DNA from 3 places in the Streptomyces sp. NPDC048288 genome. Region 3 is predicted to be linked to each of the others. Evidence: riboswitches for the same ligand, from Rfam matches in the RefSeq annotation. Region 3 holds a riboswitch; each other region holds the start of a gene.
The links. A riboswitch is a leader RNA that binds a small molecule or an ion and turns the genes downstream of it on or off. The one in region 3 is predicted to bind cobalamin.

Region 1: another riboswitch for cobalamin. It lies ahead of ACGFZS_RS42645 (ribonucleoside-diphosphate reductase subunit alpha); the one in region 3 lies ahead of ACGFZS_RS36675 (ABC transporter substrate-binding protein).
Region 2: another riboswitch for cobalamin. It lies ahead of ACGFZS_RS05965 (cobalamin biosynthesis protein); the one in region 3 lies ahead of ACGFZS_RS36675 (ABC transporter substrate-binding protein).

What each region holds. Positions count from the first base shown of each region.
Region 1 covers NZ_JBICZD010000016.1:165,057-167,310, reverse strand. Annotated here, with positions in the region: gene ACGFZS_RS42645 (ribonucleoside-diphosphate reductase subunit alpha) at 1-1,364, opposite strand, end outside; cobalamin riboswitch at 1,492-1,640, opposite strand; gene mctP (monocarboxylate uptake permease MctP) at 1,821-2,254, opposite strand, start outside.
Region 2 covers NZ_JBICZD010000001.1:1,328,649-1,330,902, reverse strand. Annotated here, with positions in the region: gene ACGFZS_RS05975 (anion permease) at 1-431, shown strand, start outside; gene ACGFZS_RS05970 (hypothetical protein) at 451-678, shown strand; cobalamin riboswitch at 830-972, shown strand; gene ACGFZS_RS05965 (cobalamin biosynthesis protein) at 1,072-2,013, shown strand; gene ACGFZS_RS05960 (cobyric acid synthase) at 2,010-2,254, shown strand, end outside.
Region 3 covers NZ_JBICZD010000012.1:97,461-99,714, forward strand. Annotated here, with positions in the region: gene ACGFZS_RS36670 (FecCD family ABC transporter permease) at 1-373, opposite strand, end outside; gene ACGFZS_RS36675 (ABC transporter substrate-binding protein) at 370-1,401, opposite strand; cobalamin riboswitch at 1,456-1,633, opposite strand.

The DNA of each region.
Region 1 (2,254 bases), on a different contig from region 3:
GAGCCGAGGTTGCAGACAGCCGTCTCGCCGTCGTCCGTGACCTCCAGGATCTCCGTGCAGAGGTTGGAGGAGTGGACGACATGGCCGGGGACGGCCGTCTGGTTCGCGGTGCGGTTGGCCGCGTCCTTGAAGGTCATCCAGCCGTTGCCGGTCTGCGCGAGGGTCCGCATCATCCGGCCGTACAGGTCGCGGGCCGGGATGGTCTTGCGGGCGAGCCCGTCGGCCTCCGCCTTGCGGTAGGCCGCGTCGAACTCCGCGCCCCACAGGTCCACCAGCTCCGGCACGTCGGAGGGGGAGAACAGCGACCACGGCTCGTCGGCGTTGACCCGGCGCATGAACTCGTCCGGGATCCAGTGCGCCAGGTTCAGGTTGTGCGTACGGCGGGCGTCCTCACCCGTGTTGTCGCGCAGTTCCAGGAACTCCTCGATGTCGGAGTGCCAGGTCTCCAGGTAGACCGCGGCCGCGCCCTTGCGCCGGCCGCCCTGGTTCACGGCGGCGACCGAGGCGTCCAGGGTCTTCAGGAACGGCACGATGCCGTTGGAGTGCCCGTTGGTCCCGCGGATCAGCGAACCGCGCGAACGGATCCGGCTGTACGACAGCCCGATGCCGCCGGCGTGCTTGGAGAGGCGGGCGACCTGGTGGTAGCGGTCGTAGAGGGAGTCCAGCTCGTCCTTCGGGGAGTCGAGGAGGTAGCAGGACGACATCTGGGGGTGCCGGGTGCCGGAGTTGAAGAGGGTGGGGGAGGAGGGGAGGTAGTCGAGGCGGCTCATCAGCCGGTAGAGCGCGGCGACTTCGTCCAGCGCGCGGGAGGTGTCGCCCTCGGCGAGGCCGGCCGCGACCCGGAGCATGAAGTGCTGGGGGGTCTCGATCACGCGCCGGGTGATCGGGTGGCGGAGCAGGTAGCGGCTGTGCAGCGTGCGCAGGCCGAAGTAGCCGAAGCGGTCGTCGGCGGCCGGGTCGACCAGGGCGTCGAGGCGGGCCGCGTGGATCCGGGCGAACTCGGCGGTGCGGTCGGCGATGAGGCCCTCGCGGTGGCCGACGGCGACCGACTCCGTGAAGGACGTCACGCCCTGCGAGGCGGCCTCGGCGCGGACGGAGACGGTGAGCAGGCGGGCGGCCAGCCGCGAGTAGGCGGGGTCCTCCGAGATCAGACCGGCGGCGGCCTCGGTGGCCAGCTCGCGCAACTCCGACTCGTCGGCCCGCGCGGACCGGCCGCGCAGCGCGGCGGCGGCGACCCGGCCGGGGTCGGCGTCGGGGAGGTCGGCGGTCAGCTCGGTCAGGATCCGCAGCAGGGCCGTTCCGGGACCGTCGGTCTCCGGCACGGTCGTGGTCGCTGAAGCCGGTTCGGCTGGCGCGATGGTCACGTGGGGCTCTCCCTCGCTCGGCACGGGGCCTGGCGGAGGGCAGCGGGCAGCGCGAGCGCGCGGGGGCGCGCGTCGAGAGACCCTGGCCCACTCCACGAGGCCCGGACGTCAGAACACCCGGGCCGGATTGGCCGGGTGCGCTGTCGACAGGTCCTCGGACTGACTCTCGTGCACAGATGTGCACAAGTACACCGTTGCGGGACAGTTCCGGATTCGCACCGGATTCCCCTGTGGCGGCAGCGAGCATGAGCATACATCTAGTGCCGGGTTGTCGTGTCACCCCCAGATGTTGTGTCGCGGAGGTGTCGGAGCGTCAGGTGATCTGTACGGTGAGATACGAGGAGCGGGCCGCCGAGGGGGTGCTCTCGGTGGCCCGCTGCGGGTTCGTCGTGGTTGCTCGCGCCCACGCGGCGGAGCCGCAAATCGATACAGCCCCGCGCCCCTACGGGGCGCGTTTCAGTGGGCGCTTCCTGCGACGGCTGGGGGGAGTTCCACTTCTACACCGGGGTCGCCCGCGTCCGCCGTGTAGTCCGTCGGCTGGGTCTCGTCGATGCCTTCCGGGGCCTTGAGGGCCTTGAGGGCGAAGGTGAGGACCACGGTGACCACCACGTTCATCACGAACGCCGTGAGGCCGATGTAGCCGATCTCACCGATGCCGGGGATCTCCTTGGCGCTGCCGCCGAAGTGCTTCTGGGTGGGGGAGGCGACGCCGTAGGCCGCGACCGTGCCGTAGACCATGCCGACCGCCCAGCCCGCGAGCAGGGCCCAGCGGTGGAACCAGCGGGTGAACAGGCCGCCGACCAGGGCCGGGAAGGTCTGCAGGATCCAGATGCCGCCCAGCAGCTGGAAGTTGATGGCGACCGTCTTGTCCATGGTGAGGACGAAGACCA
Region 2 (2,254 bases), on a different contig from region 3:
TCGGTTTCTCCCTCTCCACCACGCACGTCGTCTCCGGCTCGGTGATGGGCGCGGGCCTCGGCCGCAAGGGCGGCACGGTCCGCTGGTCCACCGCGACCCGCATGGTGATCGCCTGGCTGCTCACGCTCCCGGCCGCCGCACTGGTCGGCGCGCTCGCCGAGTCCGTGACGGACCTCGGCGACTGGGGCACCGCGGTCGTCGCCGTCTTCCTGGTGGCCGCCAGCGCCACGATCTGGAAGCTGTCCCGCCGCGAGGTCGTCGACAGCACCAACGTCATCGACACCGAGGCCGGCGAGCCGGCCGGTGTGGTGACCACGGCGATCGCCGCCGTGACCCCGCCGCCCGCGGGCACCGTCACGGACGGCCTGACGGCCACCATCCCCTCCCCCTCCCCCGCCGCTCCCGCGACCGACCCGGCCGCCACCGTCTGACCCCCGAGGAAGAACCGACATGAACATCGACTGGGCAGCCATCGGCTCCGTCTTCGGCGTCAGCCTCGTGGTCGCGGTGGGCCTGGTGGCCCTCTTCACCCTCGGCATCAAGGGCCTCTCCGCCCGCGAACGCGCCACCGCCCAGGGCAACTCGGCGGCCCTCGCCGTGACCGCCGCCTACCTCTGCTTCGCGGGCTGCGCGGCCGCCGTCGCGTACGGCATCCACCTGATCGTGGCCAAGGCCTGACCGAGGCCCGGAAGGCTCCTCCCCCGCACGTCCGGGGAGGAGCCTTCGTCATGCCCTTCGTCATGCCCTTCGTCATGCCCCAGGAGTCCCGCCGGGCAACCGGTGTGGGCCTTCGCACACTCTCCCCTCGCAGGTCAACGGCAAGTTGACGGCTCTTCCGGGGGCATGGTGGACTTCCTGAGCCATGTACGGCGGCAAGAGAGGAAGCCGGTGTGAATCCGGCGCGGTCCCGCCACTGTCACCGGGGTAGCAATCCCCGGGAGCCAGGAACTCTCACCGCCGGTCTCGTCGAACCAGGGCGTGGACACCCTGAGTGAGGACATATCGCCATGCGCGGCTGCCGATCGAGGTTCCGTACCCGGCCCTTCCCCGACCCCGCGGCCGGCTGAGCCGATGGGTGCCGATCGCGTCTTCGCGTACGGCGCCGCCGCCGGCCTTCTCGGTGACCTGCTGCTCGGCGATCCTCGCCGGGGGCATCCGGTCGCCGCGTTCGGGCGGGCGGCCGGGGCCGTGGAACGGGTGCTGTGGCGGGACCACCGCGGGTGGGGCGCGCTGCACACCGCCGTGTGCGCCGGCGGCGCCGTGGCGCTGGGCGCCCTGGCCCAGCGGGTCGTACGACCGTCCACCGCCGCCTCCACAGCCCTCACCGCCGCCGCCACCTGGGCCGTCGTCGGCGGCACTTCACTCGCCCGTGAGGCCCTGGCCGTCGGGCACGCCCTGGAGGCGGGGGACGTCGAGGCCGCCCGCGCCCGGCTGCCGCATCTGTGCGGGCGGGACCCGCAGGCCCTGGACGCCGACGGGATCGCCCGGGCCGTCGTGGAGTCCGTCGCCGAGAACACCAGCGACGCCGTCGTGGGCGCGCTGGTGTGGGGGGCCGTGGCCGGGGTGCCGGGGCTGCTCGGGTTCCGGGCGGTGAACACGCTGGACGCCATGGTCGGGCACAAGTCGGCGCGGTACCGGCGCTACGGCTGGGCCTCCGCCCGGCTGGACGACGTCGCCGGGTGGCCGGGGGCGCGGCTGACGGCCGTACTGGCCACGGTCGCCGGTGGCGACGCCCGGGGTGCCGTGCGGGCCTGGCGGGCCGACGCCGCGAAGCATCCGAGTCCCAACGCCGGGCCCGTGGAGGCCTCGTTCGCGGGGGCGCTCGGGGTCCGGCTCGGGGGGACGTTGTCGTACGGCGGCCGGGTCGAGCACCGGCCCGTGCTGAATCAGAAGGGGCGGGCCGTGGCGGTCGCGGACATCCGGCGGGCGGTACGGGTCTCCCGTCGTGTGGGGGTGCTCGCGCTCGGCGCGACCGTCACCGCACGCCTCGTCGCGAAGGGACGGACGTCATGAACGGTGGTCTCCTCGTCGCCGGCACCACCTCCGACGCCGGCAAGAGCGTCGTCACCGCCGGTATCTGCCGGTGGCTGGTGCGGCAGGGGGTGAAGGTCGCGCCGTTCAAGGCGCAGAACATGTCCCTCAACTCCTTCGTCACCCGCGAAGGCGCCGAGATCGGGCGGGCCCAGGCCATGCAGGCGCAGGCCTGCCGCGTCGAGCCGACCGCGCTGATGAATCCCGTGCTGCTCAAGCCGGG
Region 3 (2,254 bases):
CCGACAGGGACACCGCTCCTCCGCCCACGCCCAGCACGACCACGGCGACCGCCCCCGTGGACGCGCCGGAGGAGACCCCGAGCACGAAGGGGTCGGCGAGCGGGTTGCGCAGCAGCGACTGCAGGACCGCGCCGCACACGGCGAGTCCGGCCCCGCACACGGCGGCGAGCAGCGTGCGGGGCATCCGCAGGTTCCACACGATGCTGTCCCGCAGCGGCGCCAACGTGCCCTCGCCGAGGCCGAGATGGGCCGCGACGGACGCCCAGACGTCACCGGTGGAGATGTCGGCGGGACCGATCGTCACCGCCACGGCGATCGACACCAGCAGGGCGGCCAGTCCCCCGCCGGTCAACAACAGGGCACGGACGCTCACTTGGCGAACCCGAAGTCACGCAGACCGGCTGCGACCTCCTCGATCCCCTCGACCGTGCGGATGGACGGGTTCATGGCCTGCCCGCTCAGCAGGACGTACCGCTTCTTCTTCACGGCGGTCAGGTTGCGGGTGGCGGGGTTGGTCTCCAGGAAGCGGATCTTGGCCGCGGCGGTCTCGGCGGTCTGCTGCTTGCGGGTCAGGTCGCCGATGACGATGACGTCGGGGTCGCGGTCGGCGACGGTCTCCCAGCTGATCTGGGGCCATTCGTCGTGGGTGTCGGCGAACGCGTTCTTCGCGCCGACCGCGCGGGTGATGGCGCCGGGCGCGCCGCAGCAGCCGGCGAGGTACGGGGACTGGGAGTTGGCGAACCAGTACATGAGGGACACGTCCGAGGCGTGCAGTCCGGCGGTGGCCGTGCGCACCCGCTTCTTCAGCGAAGCGACGAGCGTCTCACCCCGCTCCTCGACGCCGAACGCGCGGGCCAGGTCGCGTATTTCGCCGTACACGGCATCGAGGGTGAGGGGTGTGGAGCGCGAACCGTCGCCGCCGCTGTCGTTGTCCTTGCCCTCGGAGCAGTCGGACGGCGAGACGTACGTGGGCACGCCCAGCTTCTCGAACTGCCCGCGGGTGGCGACCCCGCCCTTTCCGAGGGTGGAGACGAACGAGGCGGTGACGAAGTCGGGTTCGGCGTCCAGGACCTTCTCGAAGGAGGGGTTGTCGTCGGCGAGGCGCGGCACGGACGCGTTGGCCTTCTCCAGGCCCTTCATCACCGGGTCGGTCCAGGTGGCCGTGCCGGCCATGCGGTCGGCGAGGCCGAGGGAGAGCAGGATCTCCGTGGTGCCCTGGTTGAGGGAGACGGCCCGCTTCGGCGGTGACTTCAGGGCGACCGTGTGGCCGCAGTTGGTGAGGGTGACCGGACGGCCGGCGGCGGCCGTCGCCGTGTCGGCGCCGCCGCTCCCGGTGCCACCGCAGGCGGTGAGCAGGAGGGCGGACACGAGAAGAAGAGCGGGGGTGCGGAGCACGGGCATGCCTCGGGGGTCGGGGCTCGTACGCGGAGCCTGGCCTACGGACGTCCCTCCGCGCCGGGGCGCGAAGGTGCCAGCAGGTCTTCGGACTCGGGTTCGTCCGGCCGGGGCGCCTTCCCGGTCTCCCAGTGGCTGGCGTGCCCCGCCCGTCCCCCTCACCGCTGCGCGTCAGTTCCGGATTCGCACCGGATTCCCTGGCCTCGGGTGTGGCTCGACTGGCCTGATGAGGCTATCAAGTCAGTCATACGGCCAGATCATCCGATCAGGTGGCGCGGCTCGTCCCTGCACCGGGGCAGGCTTCGACTACGGTGGCGATCGCAACGGCCCGGACCCCCTTCAGCCGATCTGCCCTGGGGAAATACCGGTTCCAGCGGGAACCGGCAGGGCGGGGCGGCGCCCTGGACCGCTCGGTGCGCTGGGTGCTCCCCCTGCTGCTCGGCTCCGCCTGAACCGGGGGCGACCCGCACCAGCGCAGTCCACGAAGGCGCCAACTCCCCGGACAGCGGCGAACTCCTCCTCACCGATGGCTTCAGGCTCCGGGACGCGTCCGAGCAAATCCGCTGCCGTTACGGCACTCCCTTCCGGGCCATCCAGAATGCCTTCCGCGCGGTATTCGAGACGGGGGCCACGATCGCCGGGGACCACGATCGGCGTGGGCCACGCGGCCCGTGCCACTCTCGAACTCGCGCCGACCGTGCCGTCCGCCGAACCCACTGGGGAGGCCGCCCACCCCATTGACCTGGTCCGAGCCCCGGAAGTGCACCTGCGCCACGGCCGCGTAGAGTCCCTCCTCGGCCTGGAGATCGACGACCCTGACCTGCTCGGCGAATCGCTCGCCCGCTGCCTGCGCCCACCG